Regions from separate parts of the Insulibacter thermoxylanivorax genome, predicted to be linked through region 2. Evidence: a T-box and tRNA genes for the amino acid it is inferred to sense, from the RefSeq annotation. Region 2 holds a T-box; the other holds one or more tRNA genes.

Region 1 (10,062 bases), on a different contig from region 2:
GCAGCGATCACTTTCGCCGCAAGCTCCAAGCCGCCCTCCCCGCCGTGCTCCCATACTTTGGCGATCGAATACTCGATGCCGAGGGATTGGCAGAGGGACTCGAACACCGCGATCTCTTCCTCATCATCCTGATAGAAATGATTCAAAGCGATAACGATGGGAACTTCGAATTTGCGCAGCATCTCCACATGGTGCTCGACGTTCGCAAATCCGCGCTTAACGGCTTCCGGGTTAACCGTATGCAGCTCTCCCGGGCTCATCCCGCCGTGCAGTTTCAGCGCACGGATCGTGGCGACGAGCACGACAGCAGAAGGAACAAACTTGCCTTTGCGGCATTTGATGTGGAAGAACTTCTCAGCACCCAGATCGGCTCCGAATCCCGCTTCGGTCACCGCGTATTCGCCGAGCCGCATCGCCATCTTCGTCGCCAGGATGCTGTTGCAGCCATGAGCGATATTGGCGAAAGGGCCGCCGTGGATGAGAACAGGGGTATGTTCCAGCGTCTGCACAAGATTCGGTTTGAGCGCGTCTTTCAAAAGGGCGGCAATGGCTCCCTGAACCTTAAGCTGTCTGACATAGACGGGATCGTTGCTGTAGGTGTATCCGATCAAGATATTGCCGATCATCTCCTTGAGGTCATGGAGATCCTGCGCGAGACAGAGGATCGCCATGATCTCAGAAGCAACGGTGATATCAAATCCGTCCTCGCGGGGCGTACCGTTCTGCTTGCCGCCGAGGCCGATGATCACCTGGCGGAGTGCGCGGTCATTCATATCCAGCGCCCGCTTCCAGACGATGCGGCGGGGATCCAAGCCCAGCTCATTGCCGTGCTGGATATGGTTGTCGATCAGCGCTGCCAGCAGATTGTTCGCCGCTGTGATCGCATGCATATCGCCGGTGAAGTGCAGATTAATCTCCTCCATCGGCACGACCTGCGAATAGCCGCCGCCCGTTGCCCCGCCCTTCATGCCGAACACCGGCCCCATCGAAGGTTCGCGCAGTGCTAGTACGGTGCGGTGATTGAGGCGGTTCATCGCTTGAGCTAATCCGACGCTCACCGTCGTCTTGCCTTCCCCGGCCACCGTCGGATTCATCGCTGTAACCAGGATAAGCTTCCCTTCCGGCCTCTCCGCTGTACGCTCCAATACGGAGAGGTCAACCTTCGCCTTATACCGGCCATAGCCTTCCCATTCATCCTCTTGCAGTCCCAACTTGGCCGCGATCTCCGCGATGGGCAGCAGCTCCGCTTGTTGTGCGATCTCCAGATCAGTTAACTTGCGTTCGGTGTTTTGTTGTTCTGAGGTATTGCTTGTCTGTCTTGTGCTCATCGTCGATCCCCCTGCTGATTCTGTGTTGTGTAAATTGATATGGAGTGTACAGCTTATCTTTTGATCATTTCATATTTCTTATTGAAGCGCAATAACACCTATTACAGGTGCAACGATTAGGAACCGGGGCTGGGTTTGGAGTTTGTTGTGATTTGTTGTTGTGATTTGTTGCCGGATGTAACATTCACTCGATTATTGCGCTTGCCCGGGAAATACGAACTCTGTTTGAGCAGCACTCAAGCAGCAGCGGAGGCGGAACAGAAACTGAGTCGATAGTTTCTATCGTCTCAGCATGATGCTCCACCGTCACCACCGCTGAGTCGATGGTTTTTATCGTCTCAGCATGATGCTCCACCGTCACCACCGCTGAGTCGATCCTTTTTATCGTCTCAGCATACGATTCAGCATACCATGACGCTGATCCACACGCCGAGAAGATACTCTTGAGCCCTCTTGGGCCGACTCAATACATAAAGAAGCCGCCCATGCACCTGCATGGACGGCTTCATATAGCAGATCATTGCGTTCAATCGATTATTGGAACGCAGGAACGACAGCTCCGTTGTAGTTTTCGAGGATGAATTCCTCAACTTCTTGAGATTGAAGTACGGCGACCAGCTTCTTGATCGCTTCGGAGTCTTGATTGTCCGGGCGGACAGCCACGATGTTGACATATGGAGACTCGGCATCTTCAATGACAAGTGCGTCCTCGAGCGGATTCAGATCAGCTTGCAGCGCATAGTTCGTGTTAATCGCCGCTGCATCGAACTCATCCAACATACGAGGCAGCATCGCCGCTTCAAGCTCTACGAATTCGAAGTTGTGCGGGTTGTTCGTAATGTCCGCTGGAGTTGCGCTTGTACCAGCTTCTTCGGAGAGCTCGATCAGGCCGTTCTGAGCAAGCAGGAGAAGCGCACGTCCGCGGTTAGTTGGATCGTTGGGAATTGCGATCTTCGCTCCTTCCTCCAGTTCATCCAGCGATTGCACGCGGTTGGAGTACACGCCGAACGGCTCGATATGAATACCCCCTGCGCTTACCAAGTCATAGCCTCTTTCAGCATTGAACTCATCGAGGTACGGCTGATGTTGGACGAAGTTCGCATCCAGTTCACCTTCGTACAGCTGTACATTCGGCTGTACATAGTCGTTGAATACGACGATGTTCAGATTGACACCTTGTTCAGCCAAGATCGGTGCAACGAAATTCAAGATCTCCGAGTGCGGAATTTCAGAAGCACCGATGTTAAGCGTTACTTCTTCCACTTGTGCCGGCTGTTCGGACTGTTCATTAGCCCCGTTCTCAGCCTCGTTGTTTGTTTCTGCATTTTGATTCTGTGCTGCATTGTTGCCCGTGTTGCCTCCATTGTCCTGTGCGCAGCCAGCGACGAAGATCAGCAGTACGGCTGCCAGAACCAGTAACCACTTTTTCATCTCTCCATCTCCTCTTTTCTTTATTTTTGAGTATATGTTCAACTCTACTTCCGACTGAATCTGCGCACGAGCGCATCTCCAATCATCTGCAGAATCTGAACCATGATGACCAGAATCGCCACCGTGACGAGCATCAGCTCCAGTTTATAGCCTTGGTAGCCATAGCGGATCGCCATGTCCCCAAGACCCCCTGCGCCGATGACACCCGCCATGGCGGTATAAGAGATCAGCGTGACCGCTGTAATCGTCATCGCCGCGATCAATCCTCCCCGGGACTCACGAAGCAGTACGCTCCATACGATGCGGCTTCTAGAGGCGCCCATCGCCTGTGCGGCTTCGATAACGCCGCGGTCAACTTCGCGCAGCGCCGATTCCACGAGTCTAGCGAAGAACGGTGCGGCTGCGACGATGAGCGGCGGGATCGCTCCCTTGACCCCCCAGGATTGACCGACGATCATCTTCGTCAGCGGCATGACGAGAAGCATCAGGATGACAAATGGGACAGAACGCAGAATATTGACGATGAACGACAAGATCCCATTGATCACCCTGTTCTGCAGCATCTGACCGGAGGAGGTCAGGAACAGGATGATCCCGATGATAAAACCGATGACGACGGTAAACAGCATCGTCACACCGAGCATGATTAAGGTATCATTGGTGGCCTTGATGATCTCCGGCCAGCGGATATTATCGAAGTTCATAGGATGATATTCACTTCCAATCCTCGGCTTCTAAGCCTCTCGATGATCTGATCCGTGTCCTCTTGACTTCCTCGCAGCTCGACGATCAATTGCCCGTAAGGCGTCTCCTTCATACGGGAGACTGTACCTTGCAAGATGACGAAGGTTGCATCTGTGGCACGCACCGTCTCATACAGGATCGGCTCATAAGCCATCTCTCCCATATAATGGATGCGCACGATGCGGCCTTCGGCCTTGGAACGCAGGATCTCTGTATCCAATTCCTCGGACACCTGGCTGACAAATTCCTTCGTCGTCGCATGCTGCGGATTCAAGAATACATCCAGCACCTCGCCAGATTCGATAATCCGACCCTGCTCCATCACCGCTACCCGATCGCAGATCGCGCGGATGACGTGCATCTCGTGGGTGATAAGCAGGATGGTAATGCCCAGCTTGCGGTTGATATCAAGCAGCAGTTCGAGGATCGAATCCGTCGTCTGCGGATCAAGGGCTGATGTGGCCTCGTCACTGAGCAGGACATCCGGATCGTTAGCCAGCGCCCGAGCAATCCCGACGCGCTGCTTCTGACCGCCGGAGAGCTGTGCCGGATATTTGTCTCCGTGTTCTGCGAGCCCTACCAGCTCCAGCAGTTCATCTACTCTTTGTTTGATTGCTTTTTTCGGATACTTCGATATCTTCAAAGGGAAGGCGATATTCTCCCGGACCGTCGCTGTAGAGAGAAGATTGAAGTGCTGGAAGATCATGCCGATCTTCTTCCTTCGCTCTTGCAGTTCCTTCTCGCTGAGGCCGGTCATGACGACATCCCCTACCTTGACGGTACCGGATGTCGGCTTCTCCAGCAGATTTACACAGCGTAAAAGCGTGCTCTTGCCGGCGCCGGAATGACCGATGATGCCGAATATTTCACCCTTCTCCACTTTGAGATCGATATCTCGCAAAGCGTGCACGACAGAATCCTTCGATTGATATACTTTGCTGACACCAGTTAATTCGATCAGAAGGAGCACTCCCTTCCCCAGCAGGATAATCCTGAGTTATCCTGTTGGAATAGTATATTATAAGTCCATTTGTTTTTCAATCATTTTTTCAGAATTTGAATATAAGCATAATTCGAAGCATCAAGCATTGTCATTTGTAAAAAGTTTCTTATTTTAGAGAATGATTCCATCCCATTTCTTCACTGCACAAAGAATAGATCCATAGGACCTGCTCTCGTGAACTATCAACCCTATTATTCTATTCGTTTTCTATAAACACTGCAAGTAAGTCACGACCAACGTTCGCCGATCGGACAGGGCATGATGAAACAGATGGATGCATGCTGATGGGGATTGTAAAATCGCTCAATAATACAAAAGAACCCTTGCTTCGCAAGGGTTCCCGCTGATGACCTGTAGTGGACTCGAACCACTGACCCCCACCCTGTCAAGATGGTGCTCTCCCAACTGAGCTAACAGGTCATATTAACTATTCTCATTGGCGACAAGAACTATATTATCAAGATTTAGACCTGTTGTCAACTATTTATTTTATTTTTTCGAGAAACACACAACAGGGCGAGATAGAATAAGGGTCCGTTTCCTGCGTTACTGTGAAGATAGGCTTCATCCTTAAGTCGGATTAGCAGGCGGCAGGTCCTCGCTCCTCTCGTAAGCAATCAATGTGACCTCTCGGCCGGTCAGTTCCGCGATGGTTGCTTCTGCCTCTTGCAGCAGTTTGACCGCGTCGCTGTCAGGCTCCAGCGCGGCGATCTGATAATCCTTTGTCTGAATAACCATCTCCTTGTACGTCCCCCTTTCGCTGAGTTCTAGGTCCTATTCTCACCGAGATATGCCGGCCGCATACATGCTCCGCTCCGACTTCCTTCAGCTTCCAGCTGTGATACGCAGTTTCTCACGAGAAGAACATTAGACGAAAACAAAGAAGCTGCCGACTCGATGTCGACAACTTCTGTCTGAACTCCGTATGCACGAAGTATGTATCCGATATTCATATGGGCCCTACAGGACTCGAACCTGTGACCAATCGGTTATGAGCCGACCGCTCTGACCAACTGAGCTAAAGGCCCTTAGATATTGCGGGGGCAGGATTTGAACCTGCGACCTTCGGGTTATGAGCCCGACGAGCTACCAGACTGCTCCACCCCGCGTCGTCAGTAGGGTTATTACTAAGAGAAACTATTAATTAGCGACATTTATTATCTTATCACACAGATCAAGAAGAAGTCAACAGCCGCCGAGAATGAATTTTATTCCTGCGGCGGCTGTTTCAACACTTGTGTTAAACCCATCATATCAAGCATCTTATTCGTATATTCAGGGAGTTCATTCTAAGCTGCGCAGCTCCATCCTATGAATTCAATCTATGCTAGACCGTGAAGCGCACGCCAAACCGGCCTCGCCGCGAGCGAAAAACTTCAACTTGTCCAGGGCATTCATACCCATAGATCCACCAATCTTCTTCCATCCTTTTCGCTAAGCAGGAAGCCTGGAATTTGGAATCATAAAGTTTGCCCCAATAGATCCAATTCATAACCGTACCACTCCGTGTTCAGCTTTCTTAACACCTAGTGTGTCCAGAAAAGACCGGAATATATCCTATGGCACATGGGTATGAATTGGCAAAATCAAAGCGCTCGCTCAGCCGGCACTCTCTTGCGGCGCATTGCCGTTCTCTTCCTCATCGCGCATGCGGTGAGCAAGTCGGCCCGATGCAGCGGCAGCGATGCTTGCGACCAGGTCATCCAAGAACGTGTGAACGCCAAGTCCGCGTTTCGTGTCGAGACGTTTGATCACACCGATCTTATCCTTATCCAGGTAACCGAAGGTGGTTACCGCGATGCTGCCATACCCAAGCACCGAACCCAGGGCCAGGGTTTCATCGCAGCCGAAGAGGCCTTCATCGGTCTCAACGAGGGATTGCAGCGGTTCCGATAATCTGCCCTGCTCTGCAAGCACATCAAGCTCGATGCCGACCAGAAGAGCATGGAGCACTTCGCGTTTCTCCAATACCTTGACTACACTGTTGATGCACTGCTCCATCGTCAGGTCTTGGTTATATGGGGATTGCATCGTATAGACGATCTCCGCGATATCTTCGATCTTGACGCCTCGTTCTTCCAGTTTCTGCAAAGCAGCCGCTTTCACTTCATCACTATGGACTCTGCGTTTCATATTCTTTCACTCTCCCCTCAACAATCTCCATTATACCATACACAGTTGAAGACCCGTTATAGCAAAAATGTGCATATACACGCATAACCGCACCCGGATCACTCCGGGCGCGGTTAGGATTCAGCTTATTCCTGTTCTGCAGTTTCTTCCTCGATCACATCGTCTGCCATGTCATCGACGATGATCTCCTCTTCTGTAAATTCAACGTCTTCGAAGTCAGTCAAGACATCCTCAGGATCAATCTCCCCAGAAGCGATGCCAATCTGGATATCGATCGGCAAGATGCCGAAATCTCCGTTCGGATTATCCTTGTTCTCAAGCATTTGCTGAATCATCATCTGACCTTCGGTCTCCCATTCCTGCAGCGCTTGCTGGATATCCTTGCCGTTGTTGACGACTTCCGCAAATTTCATCTGCCCAATATTCTGAACCGACCAGTAATCCGGCAATTTTTCATAGAGAATCATTTCAGTGTTGGAATACTCAGGCGGCGTAAGGTTCAAGAAAGCGTTCAAATTGTACTCTGCGCCGTCAAATGGTTGAATGTAGGACTGTCTGGCGACCAGATAGTAGTTTGCTTTGGATTTCACGCGTGCCCAATCTTCACCGGTGACGAACTTGATGAATTCCCAAGCATCCTCGACGTTCTCTGCGTTCGCGTTGATCGCGAAGATTCCGTAGTAGGAGATGTTGGAACCTACACCTGGTGCTTCCGGATGCGTAGGCAGCGAGACCACATCCCAGTCGATCGGCTCATAGCCCTCGATATTGGCCGCACTGTTGTTCGCCGTGATCACTTCATTCAGATAGCTGTAAGAAACAACGGCCATGGCAGCTTCACCGGACAGGAACACATCCCAAGCGAATCTTCCTTCACGCGGCTTGCTGTAGTCGGGCTCCTTCGGGAACACGCCTTCCTTGTACAGATCGGCGAAGGTTTGCCATACTTCTTGCCAGCCAGGTGTGTTCGCCGTCATCTGCAGGGTTTCCTCATCGATCCATTTCAACCCGAGCGGCTGCGTATACAGGCTCATATTGTAGAAAAGTTCATAGATTCCGCCGCCGTACCAATTGTTAAAGGCGAAGCCGTACACGGGGTTGTTCTCATCATTCACCGTTACGCGGCGAGCCAGATCGAACATCTCCTGCCAAGTCATGCCATCGGTCGGGAATTCCACGCCGCGGTCGATGAAATGCTGCTTATTGTAGATGACAGCAGAGGAATAAAACAATGGCGCCAGTGCGTATAAAGTACCATTACCAGGCTTGCGCAGCCCTTCGATCACCGCCGGGACATAATCGTCCACATTGAAGTCTTGTTCCTGCTGGATCATCTCATCGAGCGAAAGCAGCAAATTCTCGTTGATGAGCTCAGGCAGCTGATGATACTCCAGCATGACGATATCCGGAGGTGTCGGACCGGTCATCGCTTCCTTTAGGGCATCCAGGGGGTCTGGACGCTCTTCATTGGGCGTCGGCATACCGTAGTAATAGCTCTGATCCATGGTTTCGATGTATTCCAGTTCAATATTCTTATGTTCAAATTCGAATAACTCCGTAAATTCGCGGAACGCCGAACCATTCTGTCCGATATATCCGCTGCCGCTGGCGAAACGCAGCGTACGAACGGTATCCGACGACTGCGGCGCCTCCCTCGTACATGCTGCCAGTACAGGGATGAACAAAGAAATCGCGATACAGATGATAATAACCTTCTTCCATCCTTTATGCTTTCTCATTTAGATTCCCCTCCAATTGGTTAGGTGCTTTAATGATGATCTTCTCGCCGTCAAATTCCATCGACACCTTGTTCTCCACTCCTAGTGCGCTTAGGAACTCTTTCGGCACTTGCAGGCGGCCCGCGCGGTCGACCACCACATACTCTTCATGTCCTTCATTGATCGATCGCCGGCCTTCCATGGACATCAGATCCAGATTCGGATTGCGCTTGACGAACTCTGTGCTCGTCATGCCGTCGCGGATCGCCACGACGCGGTCAACCTTGCTGGCCAAGGACAGATCGTGGGTAACGATGACGATCGTCACGCCCAGCTCTTGGTTGAGCTTGCGGAAGATTCCCATGATGAGATCGCTTGTCTGCGTATCCACGGACCCCGTCGGCTCATCCGCCAGCAGCAGCTGCGGCCGGTTGGCAAGGGCGATGGCGATGGCCACCCGCTGCTGCTCACCGCCGGACAGCTGGTGGAGCTTGTTGTGCATGCGATCCTTCAGCCCCACCCATTCCAGCAGCTGCTTGGCGTAGGCGCGGTCATACTGACCATTCAGCATCATCGGCACTTCAACATTCTCAAGCGCCGTCAGGAAAGGCAGCAGGTTGCGGGCATTGTTTTGCCAGATGAAGCCGACGGTCTTGCGTTTATACTCAACCAACTGCTTGTCGGTGATCTTCAGCAGATCCCATTCGCCTACCCGCACCTGCCCGGCCGACGGCCGGTCGAGGCCGCCGAGGATGTTGAGCAGGGTGGATTTGCCGCTTCCGCTGTTGCCGATGATCGCCATCATCTCGCCTTTACGAACTTCGATGTTCAAGCCTTGAAGGGCCACGACTTCGACGACGTCGGTCTTGTAGATCTTGACTAATCCTTCGCAATAGATCATCGATCACCGCTCCTCTCCAAGTTTAACCGCTTGATGCACCCTCAGCCGGCGGATGTGCATGAACAGCATGGCTGCTCCGATCGCCAGCATGACGGCGACGACGATGTAGATGGCTAGATCGTCCTTAGCATCGAAGATGACGCGGAATGGCGGCACCTGCTGTTTCACGTTCTGGCTCGTCTGCAGGAAAGGCAGGTATAGATAACTGGCCAAACGGCCGATACCGATGCCCAGGATGATCGACAACCCCGCTGTGAACACTTGTTCCAAGAGCAGCATCCCCGTCAACTGCCTGCGCGAAAGGCCCATGGCACGCAAGACCCCGAACTGTACCACGCGGCTCGAAAGGTTAAAGAACCAGTACAGCAAGTAACCGATCAGGGAGATGATGACCGAGATGAGGAAGCCGAGGCTTAAGATCCCGAATACGCCTCCCCGCGACGGGTGTCTTGCCTGCTCATTCAATTCCCTTCTTACATCCTCTATAGACGATATATGGATATTGTTTTGTTGCAGTCCTTCGATAATCGGGGACAACAGCGCCCCTTCTTCCATCTTCAACCAGACCTCATAAGGGATCAGCGGAACCTGATCATAGATGTAATCGAGGTTCACGATGAAGAACGGCGCTTCATCTGGATACAGCGACGGCCAATAGGGCACCGTTCCGACGATGATGAACTCGAGGCGGTTCTGCTGAATGACCAAGGAGACCGTATCCCCAGGCTCCAGCATGTTCTCGTCAGCGAACTTCTGAGAGATGATAACCGCATTCTCGTGCCAGCCTAATGCATCCAGATATGC
Region 2 (10,062 bases):
GAATCTCTTCGGTGAATTCCAGCGCTGTGAAGATCATGCGCGCTACCCAGAAATAGATGATGTCATATCCGGTTACGAGGACATCCGTCGGGTAATAACGCTGCAGATCCTCCGTATCCTCCGGCCAGCCCATCGTCGAGAACGGCCACAGGGCAGAGCTGAACCAGGTGTCCAGCACGTCCTCATCCTGACGGACTTGGTTGGATCCGCAATGGCTGCAGGCGGTCACATCTTCACGCGATACGGTTACTTCGCCGCAGTCTTCGCAGTGCCATGCCGGGATGCGATGCCCCCACCACAGCTGACGCGAGATACACCAGTCGCGGACGTTCTCGATCCAGTTCAGGTAGATCTTCTCGAAGCGCTCCGGCACGAACTTGACGCCGCGTCCCGAATGCTGGGCTTCGATCGCTGCCTTCGCCAGCGGTTTCATCTTAACGAACCATTGCGTGGACAGATAGGGCTCTACCACGACTCCGGTCCGCTCGCTATGGCCAACTTGGTGAACATGTTCTTCGATCTTGATCAGAACGCCCTGCTTTTCCAGGTCTTTCACCAGCTGTTTGCGGCATTCGAAGCGGTCCATGCCTTGATAGCGGCCGGCGTTCTCGTTCATCTTGCCGCTCTCATCCATCACCAACACCTGCGGCAGGTTGTGGCGCAAGCCCACTTCGAAGTCGTTCGGATCATGGGCCGGGGTGATCTTCACCGCGCCGCTTCCGAACTCGGGGTCCACATACTCATCAGCGATGATCGGAATCTCACGGTCGACGATCGGCAGGATCAGCGTCTTGCCGATCAGATCCTTATATCGGGGATCCTCCGGGTGCACCGCTACCGCCGTATCTCCCAGCATCGTCTCCGGCCTTGTCGTCGCCACGGTGATCTTGCCGGAGCCGTCCTTCAGCGGATATTCAAGATGATAGAGACGACCTTGGACTTCCTTGTATTCGACCTCAATATCCGACAGCGCCGTGCGTGCAGCCGGGTCCCAGTTGATGATGTACTTGCCCCGGTAGATGAGGCCTTTCTCATACAAGCGGACGAATACTTCGCGCACGGCCCGCGACAGACCCTCATCCAGCGTAAACCGCTCCCGCGAGTAATCCAGCGAAAGCCCCATCTTCGCCCATTGCTGGCGGATGGTATCCGCATACTGCTCCTTCCAGGCCCATACCTGCTCGAGGAATTTCTCACGGCCGAGATCATAACGGCTCAACCCCTGTTCTTCACGCAGCTTCTGTTCCACCCTCGTCTGCGTGGCAATCCCCGCATGGTCGGTGCCGGGCAGCCACAGGGTATCATATCCCTGCATGCGCTTCATCCGCACCAGGATATCCTGCAGCGTGAAGTCCAGCGCATGTCCAATGTGCAGCATCCCCGTGACGTTCGGCGGCGGAATGACTACAGAGTACTTAGGCGCGTCCTTGCGCCTTCCAGCGGTGAAGAATTCATTGTCCATCCAGAATTTATACCATTTGGCCTCCGCATCGTGCGGATTGTAGGTCGTCGGCATCGAAACCGCTTGGTCCTGTTTCGCTTGGTCATTGAGTTCCATCGCTTAAGCAACCTCCCTATGTGAATACCCTATTAAAATACAAAAACCTTCCGTCACAAAGGACGAAAGGACACTTCCGCGGTACCACCTTTGTTCCGCGCACCTTAGAAAACACAGGCACGCGGCACTCTTACAGATAACGGCTGTATGGACCGGCTGGCAGCAGCGACTCCCGGGCGACTTCAGCGGTTACAATCCAACGGAACCTCTCAGCATCATGGTTCCGCTCTCTGGTTGGGTTCGCCGCTTACTACTCCCGTTCAACATCTTTGGCGATATGGATCTGTCGAATCTTATAAGCCTTTCATCAACAATATGATACCCGCCTTTATCAGCCTAGTCAATAATTAGCATAACCATTCTTCCGTCCCTCATAAGCTATAGAAGGATCTTTTTTCCTTCGCATGCATCATGTTGCATGGGTCGGTCTGCCGATGTTCGTAACCCTTCGCTCGGCAAATCTAACATTCTGTAGGAGGTGGACTCGTTGCAGAAGTTCTGGTTTCGCATCCGCTATACGGTGAAGACCGTGTGTTTTCCCTTAATCATCCTGCAATTCATTCGCACGTTGATCTTTCCGACGCCCTTCGATGTGCTGCTCTTATTCCTGCTGTTCCTCGTCTACGTAGGATTCCTTATGGAAGTATATTAACCAGCACGCAAAAATGCCCCAGCCGCTCTTCAGTGCTAGGGCACCATGCTTCCCAACGGTTACCCGTAAGTGGGAATATAGATAACTTGGCCTTCATATACCCGATCGGAATCGAGGCGATTATAGAGCACGATCTCCTTCGGATTTAGAGAATACCGCGAGGCGATCATATCCAGCGTCTCTTCTTTCTGCACGATGCACATCCGCACCTTGCTGAAGGGCTGTTCGTCCTGTTCCGACGAGAGCAGGAGATTCTTCCACTTGACCGCATTGTCCCGCGGTTCCTCCGCTGTTACAGGTTCTTCTGCTTGCTCGGCAGCTGCTTGGGCCTGTGCTTGCGCTTCTTCCGGCGCAGACTGGAGCAGGGATTTCACGCCTTGTACGGAGTCCGCCCAAGTATCCGCACCTTGCTTGTTGCTGCCGAAAGCGATCTTCATCTCCTGCTGCTCTTCCCTCTTCATAAGATCTTCGGAGTGACCCTCTTTCTCCGCCGGTTCTCCCAGCAGCTCTGCACTCGTCTTGTGTTCCGCATCCAGAGCTTGTTGGTCTTGCGGCGAGATAAGATCCGCTTCATCCTTCGTCTTCATATCGGACTTCGCATCAAACTTCAAGTCAGCCTGATTATCAGCCTTTGCCTCCACCTGCGGCTCTGCCTTCTCTTCCTTCATCTCCTGCACAACCTCATGCTCAGCCTTGCCCTTCTCCTCCTTCGCTTCCGCCTTTGCCGGCTCCTTCACCTTCTCCTCGATCACTTCCTTGGGCGCGGCAGGCTTGGTTTCCTTCAGTTCCTCGACGGGTTTGGCGGGTTTCTCGACGCGTCCTTCCTCCGTGCCATGAAGGAACGCCTGCTGCTTCTCCTCTCCGGCGCCTTCAGCAGTTGTGCCGTCGCCCGCTGCAGCCGGCGCAGCTGCTTGCGGAGTCTTCAGGCGGCCTGGTGCGGCCGCATCAAGCGGATCCAATCTCGATCCAGAAGCCGTAGAAGCAGCTTCCAGCGTCGACTGTTCCGCTCCAGCGCCGTGCTCTGGCCCCGCATGCGGAGATGACGCATCATACACCAAGATCGCTTCGCCGGAGGTTTGCCAGGTCTGCTCTGCAGAAGTATCGATCCCATTCAAAGAGATAACGCCGATAATATTCAAGCTTCTGTCAGAGATCACTTCGACATCGAAGTTCTCGATCTCGATGCCGATCTGATCCATGCGTTTGATCCGTTTGAGCGGCAATGTGATCTCTACGGGGATGCGATGGCTTAACGGCTGAGACCCGCTGTGCTCCCCGAGCCCTGCATATGTACCCGTCAGCAGGAGATCTCCGCTTAACACAGCTTGGTCATCATGGGTTTGCATCGTAATGCGCGGCAGAAGCTCTATATCCTCCAATTCACCGATTCCCGCTGCATCTTCGGACAGCGTCAGCCGTTCATAGATATCAAACCTGAGTCCTTTCGGTTGTTCAGACACGGGTCTGGCCTCCCTTCACCTTTCATAATCCCTATACCGGTCAACTGCATGTGTACGCTCAGCCGGTCTGTGACGGTTCAATCTATATATATGGGTGAACAAGGAGGACCATGCCTAACTTTTTTGTTTTTTTGCTGTCTGATCTTCGAACCCGTCGATTACATCTCATACGAACCAGGGGGCCGGTCCTTCAGCTCGACAACGAGATCCCGCAGCAGCTTGATGTATTGGGGGTCTTGGTTCAAAGAGCGCACCCGCTCGAAGTGAATGCCCAGCTTCGCCGCATGCTGCTTTGCTTCGATATCCAGGTCATACAGGATCTCCAGATGGTCGGACACGAAGCCGATCGGACAAGCGAGGATCTCCTTCACTCCTTGCTTCTGCAGATCCGTCATGACATCGAGGATGTCCGGCCCGAGCCACGGATCCGCCGTGCGGCCGGCGCTCTGCCAAGCGAACTGCCAGCGGGAGATGCCCGCATGATCAGCGATGAGACGCGAGGTCATAAGCAGCTGATCGACATACGGGTCATTCATCTCCAAGATCCTCTCAGGCAGGCTGTGTGCGGTGAACAGCACATGGACCCCGGTCTTCCCTCCTTCGAACTGCTCCAGACTTTCCGAGATCCGCTCCGTATAAGCTTCGATCAGCTCGGGACGGGTATGATAGCTCTTCACAAACCGCATGCGGATTCCCAGTCCCTCCGCCTTCTCAGCAGCCCGCTGGATATAAGAGCCGACGCTCATCACGGAATAATGAGGCGCAAGGACGACCCCGACGGCTTCATGAATGCTCGCATCGGCGATGCGCTGCACCCCGTCTTCGATGAAGGGGCTCGCATGTTTCAATCCTTGGAAGCAGACGTACTCACAGCCGTCATCCAGGGAATCCAGTGCCCGCTGCAGCTCAGCCACCTGCTTGTTCGTATGCTCTCGCAAGGGGAATACACCGCCTACGATGGTTTCATAACGCTCTGTCAGCTCCTGCAGCTCCTCCGCTGACGGCGGCCGGCCGCGGCGAATGTGCGTATAATAGGCCTCGATCTGATCCATGCTCTCCGGGGTTCCATATGACATCACCAACACCGCGATTTTCTTCTTCATAGACACCCTCTCTTCCTTAAAACCAATGTAAACAAACTGCCGGTTATTCTGAACCGCTGAGTATGCGGGCAGAATACTCATGCACATGCTCCGTCAAACGACGCAGGGAGTCCAGGGAAGCCTCCGGGAACAGCCCATGGCCGAGATTAAAGATATGCCCGTTTGCCGCAAGTCCCTGTTCGATGATCCCCTCCGCTGCTTCGCGAAGCACCTCGAAGGGAGCATTCACCAGGATGGGATCGAGATTGCCCTGCACGGCATAGGCGCCGCCCGTCCTTCTCCTGCCCTCTGCAATCGAAACGCGCCAGTCCAATCCGATCACATCGATCTCAAGATCCTGAAGGAACGGCAGAAGCTCACCGGAGGCCACGCCGGGATAATAGATCTTCGGCTGCGGCAGATCGCGAAGCGAAGTGAAGATCCGCTTGATCACAGGCAGCACATAGCGTTCATAATCCCATGGCGCGAGCGCGCCGGCCCAGCTGTCGAACAACTGCACCGCCTTCGCCCCGGCCTCGATCTGCGCGCGCAGGTACGCGCTGACCATCTCGCCCAGCTTCTCCATCAAGGAGAACCAAAGCTCAGGCGTACGGTACATCATCTGCTTCGTATGAAGATAATTCCTCGAAGGCCGTCCCTCGATCAGATAGCTGGCGAGGGTGAAGGGGGCACCGGCGAAGGTGATGAGCGGCACCTTAAGCTCCCGGTCCAGGATGCGGATCGTCTCCAAGATATGGGACAGATCCCCTTCGGCGTCGAAGGGTTTCAGACGCTCTATATCCTTCGCTGTGCGAATCGGCTGCTCGATCACAGGTCCGACATTGGGCACGATATCGAATGTCACGCCCAGGGATGCCACCGGATTCATGATATCGGAATAGAGAATCGCCGCATCGACGCCGAGCTTATGCACCGGCATCATCGTCACCTCGGCGGCCAGTTCCGGCTGGCGGCAGATCTCCAACAGGGAATACCGCTCCTTGATCTTGCGATAGTCCGGATCATAACGCCCTGCCTGACGCATATACCATACCGGTGTATAGCTCACCTTCTCGCGGCGGCAGGCACGCAAGAAAGTATCGTTGAATGATGAATGGGTTTGCATCTCCCCAACCTCCCTCACGTTAAGAAACCGTGCGGCGGTGCCTTAAGCCGTATGTCGGCACGCCGCGCCCTTAAGCTGGTTTACGATCCCGACGCTAGACGGCCCATGGCTTCGCGATGGGCCTCGATCGTTCGCTCGATGTGTTCATCGGTGTGAGCCGTGGACACGAACATCCCCTCGAACTGAGATGGAGCAAGATTGATGCCAAGATCAAGCATATGGCCGAAATACCTTGCGAACATCTCCAGATCGGAGGTGCGCGCCGAATCATAATCGACCACCGGCTGATCGGTGAAGAACGGACAGACCATCGAGCCGACGCGGTTGATCGTGCAGGGGATGCCGAATTCTTCGGCGTTGGCTCTAAAGCCCTCCTCCAGCCGCGCCGCCTTGCGCTCGAGTTCCTCATAGACTCCCGGCTCGCCAAGCAGTTTTAAGGTCGTGTATCCCGCTGCCATCGCCAGGGGATTGCCCGAAAGGGTGCCCGCTTGATAGATCGGACCGCTCGGCGCCACGTGTTCCATGATCTCGCGGCGGCCGCCGTAGGCGCCGACGGGAAGTCCGCCGCCGATGACCTTGCCGAGACAGGTCAAGTCCGGCATCACGCCGTACAAGCCCTGTGCGCTGTTCAAACCGACCCGGAATCCTGTCATCACTTCATCGAAGATGAGCAGACTGCCGTATCGCTTCGTGATCTCCCTCAGCCCTTCCAGGAAACCCGGCTGCGGCGGCACCACGCCCATATTGCCGGCGATCGGCTCGACGATGATGCAGGCGATGTCCTCTCCGAAACGTTCGAAAGCCAGCTTCACCGCCTCCAGATCGTTGTACGGCACCGTGATCGTATTAACCGCCGTGCTCTCGGGCACACCCGGGCTGTCAGGCAAACCCAATGTGGCCACGCCGGACCCCGCCTTGATCAGCAAGGAGTCAGAAGCGCCGTGATAGCTGCCTTCGAACTTGAGGATCTTGTTGCGCTTCGTGTAGCCCCTTGCCAGACGCAGCGCGCTCATCGTCGCTTCCGTGCCCGAGTTCACCATGCGCACCACCTCGATCGACGGCACACGCTCACATACGAGCTTGGCCATCTCCGTCTCGATCAGCGTCGGCGCGCCGAAGCTTGTCCCGCTGGCAGCCGTGCGCTGAATGCTGGCAACGACCTCCGGATGGGCATGGCCCAAGATCAAGGGGCCCCATGACATGACATAGTCGATGAACACATTGCCGTCGATGTCATGGATGATCGCCCCCTCGCCGCGTTCGACAAACACCGGCGTCAGTCCCACGGATTTAAAAGCGCGCACAGGGCTGTTCACGCCTCCGGGCAGCACCTTCTTCGCTTCCGCGAAGGCTTCGGCAGAACGAGTGCTGATGCGTCCTTTGTGATTCGCCATGTTCAATCCCACCTTATTGGTTATTCGTTCGTTTGCTGGGTTCATTCAAACCCGGATGCCGAGCAGCTGCAGCGGTTACGCCTCTTCCCGCAGCCACTTCGCCGCATCCTTCGCATGATACGTGATGATCAGATCGGCGCCCGCCCGCTTCATACCGAGCAGCATCTCGAGCACGATCTGCCGCTCATCAAGCCATCCCTGCATCGCAGCAGCCTTCACCATAGAATATTCAGCGCTGACGTTGTAAGCGACGAGGGGCAGCTGATGACGCTCTCTCAACTCCCGAAGCACGTCCAAGTAGGCAAGCGCCGGCTTCACCATGAGGAAATCCGTCCCTTCCTGAACATCCGCATCGGCCTCGCGCAGCGCTTCCCGCAAGTTCGCCGGATCCATCTGGTACGTCTTGCGGTCGCCGAACTGCGGCGCCGAATGGGCCGCATCGCGAAACGGGCCGTAGAAGGCTGAAGCATACTTCACCGAATAGGACATGATCGGCACATGGGTGTACCCTTCACGGTCCAGCGCTGCACGAATCGCTTGCACGAAGCCGTCCATCATGTTGGATGGCGCGATGATATCCGCCCCCGCCTTCGCCTGCGAGACCGCCGTCTGCGCGAGCAGCTCCAGGGAGCGATCATTGTCGATAACGGCGGAGCGACCGTCTGCAGCTGGCGCCACGATGCCGCAGTGACCGTGATCCGTGTACTGGCACAAACAAGTGTCGGCGATGACCAGCAGATCGGGGAAGTGCTCCTTGATCATCCGCGCCGCCCGCTGCACGATCCCTTGCTCATCATAAGCCGATGAACCGACGCTGTCCTTGTGATCCGGCACCCCGAATAGCAGCACCGCACGAATCCCTGCATCGTACGCCTCCTGCAATTCATCCTCTAAGAGATCCAGGGAATAGTGATAGACACCGGGCATCGAGGGAATCGGATGCTTCACGCCCGTCCCTTCGACGACAAACAACGGGTAGATCAGATCATCCACACGCAGATCCGTCTCGCGTACCAAACTGCGCAATGCGCTGCTGGAGCGAAGGCGGCGCATTCTTACTGCAGGAAACCCCATCCTGTCCTCACACCTTTCCAAATACTGAAGATATGTAATGAAGTAAGCGATGAATTCATCTTATCAACATTCAAGTTCCGGCGATTCCGCAGTTACTCCAACCTGTCTTCCTGCCATTCACATAAGGCCACGACGAGGGATTCAATGGTCGCTTCCCGCGCTGTCACGCTGACATGAAGACCGTGTTCCTTGGCCGCTGCTTCTGTCAGCGGTCCGATGCAGGCGATCTGGCAGCGGTTTGCTAGTTCACTGGGATCCTTCACGCCATGCTGACGTAAAGCCTCGATAAAATAATGCACCGAAGAAGAGCTGGCGAAGGTGATGACGTGCAGATCTCCCATGCGCAGCATATCGACGATCCAATCGGTGTGGCTTGCCATGGGAAGATTATCATATACATCAACGGCATCCGCTTCATATCCCGCGGCTCGCAGCGTTTCAGGCAGATAATCCCGCGCGATTGAGGAGCGGGGGATGAGGACCCGCTCCCCAGGCTGCAGCTTCTGCAGCAGCAATTCGGCCAAACCTTCCGCTTGATACAGATCCGGCAGTTCCTCGGCGACCAGCCCGTAACCCAGCAGCGCCTCCGCCGTCCTCGGCCCGACGGCGGCGATCCGGCCGCGGATCTGCCGGATATCCTGCCGTTTCTCGCGCACGCGTCTGAAGAAATACTCTACACCGTTTACGCTGGTGAAGACGAGCCAATCGTATGCCGCGAGGGATGCAATCGCCTCATCCAGCACTTGAAGCCGCGCTTCATCACGAATCGGGGCAAATTGCAGGACGGGAAAGGTCACGGCTTCGCCTCCGAGTTCTTCGATCCGCTTCGCCAGTTCGCTGGCCTGAGTGCGGGACCTCGTCACCAGGATGCGCTTGCCGAAGAGCGGCCGTTTCTCCGCCCAGAGCAGCTTATCTCGCAGCCGGACCACATCCCCGACGACGATGATTGCCGGCGGCAGAAACTTGGCTTCCCGAGCACGCTGTACGATATCCCCCAGGGTGCCGATCAGCGTCCGTTGTTCCGCTCTTGTCCCCCAGCGGATCAAGGCGACGGGCGTATCAGGGCTGCGACCGTGCCTCATCAGCTGCTCACAGATCACGTCCAAACGGGAGACGCCCATCAGGAAGATCAGCGTATCCGCCGCATGAGCCAGGAACTCCCAGTGAATCGCAGACTTCAGCTTCTCGGGGCTCTCATGGCCCGTGACGACATAGAAAGATGAGGCGTAATCACGATGGGTGACGGGGATGCCGGCATAAGCGGGCACCGCATAGATCGAGCTGATCCCCGGCACGATCTCATAATCGATGCCGTGCTCCGCCAAAACTTCCGCCTCTTCACCGCCGCGGCCGAAGACCATCGGATCGCCGCCCTTAAGCCGGACGACAACCTTGCCCTGCAGCGCGTGGTCGACGAGCAGTTGATTGATTTCCTCTTGTTTCAGAGTGTGTTTATTTTTCTTCTTGCCCGCATAGATCCGCTCCGCCGATTCTTTCACCTGCAGGAGCAGATTCGGACTCACCAGTCTGTCGTAGATGACGACATCCGCTTGCCGCAGGACTTCCAGGGCCTTCAGTGTGATCAGCTGCGGATCCCCCGGTCCTGCCCCCACTAGATAGACCTTCCCTCTCACTCTCATGATCCCCTAACTTCATGCAAAATCTCATCCGCACCTTGTGCGATCAGCTGTTCCGCTGCCTCCAGTCCGAGCTGCT

Evidence for each region. A T-box is a leader RNA that pairs with one kind of tRNA and senses whether it is charged. The one in region 2 lies ahead of PRECH8_RS11790 (valine--tRNA ligase), so its partner is inferred to be a tRNA-Val.
Region 1: it has a tRNA-Val gene. The T-box ahead of PRECH8_RS11790 (valine--tRNA ligase) is inferred to sense a tRNA for this amino acid. The anticodon was not compared.

The regions. Positions count from the first base shown of each region.
Region 1 is NZ_BMAQ01000005.1:200,052-210,113, reverse strand. It holds gene PRECH8_RS03995 (formate--tetrahydrofolate ligase) at 1-1,328, opposite strand, end outside; gene PRECH8_RS03990 (MetQ/NlpA family ABC transporter substrate-binding protein) at 1,863-2,759, opposite strand; gene PRECH8_RS03985 (methionine ABC transporter permease) at 2,804-3,463, opposite strand; gene PRECH8_RS03980 (methionine ABC transporter ATP-binding protein) at 3,460-4,464, opposite strand; tRNA gene PRECH8_RS03975 (tRNA-Val) at 4,854-4,926, opposite strand; gene PRECH8_RS03970 (hypothetical protein) at 5,077-5,244, opposite strand; tRNA gene PRECH8_RS03965 (tRNA-Ile) at 5,461-5,534, opposite strand; tRNA gene PRECH8_RS03960 (tRNA-Met) at 5,542-5,615, opposite strand; gene PRECH8_RS03955 (hypothetical protein) at 5,834-5,998, opposite strand; gene PRECH8_RS03950 (phosphatidylglycerophosphatase A family protein) at 6,106-6,639, opposite strand; gene PRECH8_RS03945 (ABC transporter substrate-binding protein) at 6,765-8,378, opposite strand; gene PRECH8_RS03940 (ABC transporter ATP-binding protein) at 8,365-9,258, opposite strand; gene PRECH8_RS03935 (ABC transporter permease) at 9,262-10,062, opposite strand, start outside.
Region 2 is NZ_BMAQ01000033.1:73,880-83,941, reverse strand. It holds gene PRECH8_RS11790 (valine--tRNA ligase) at 1-1,558, opposite strand, end outside; T-box leader at 1,614-1,831, opposite strand; gene PRECH8_RS11785 (YszA family small membrane protein) at 2,046-2,210, shown strand; gene PRECH8_RS11780 (LysM peptidoglycan-binding domain-containing protein) at 2,270-3,670, opposite strand; gene hemH (ferrochelatase) at 3,829-4,773, opposite strand; gene hemE (uroporphyrinogen decarboxylase) at 4,817-5,878, opposite strand; gene hemL (glutamate-1-semialdehyde 2,1-aminomutase) at 5,959-7,272, opposite strand; gene hemB (porphobilinogen synthase) at 7,348-8,346, opposite strand; gene cobA (uroporphyrinogen-III C-methyltransferase) at 8,439-9,980, opposite strand; gene hemC (hydroxymethylbilane synthase) at 9,983-10,062, opposite strand, start outside.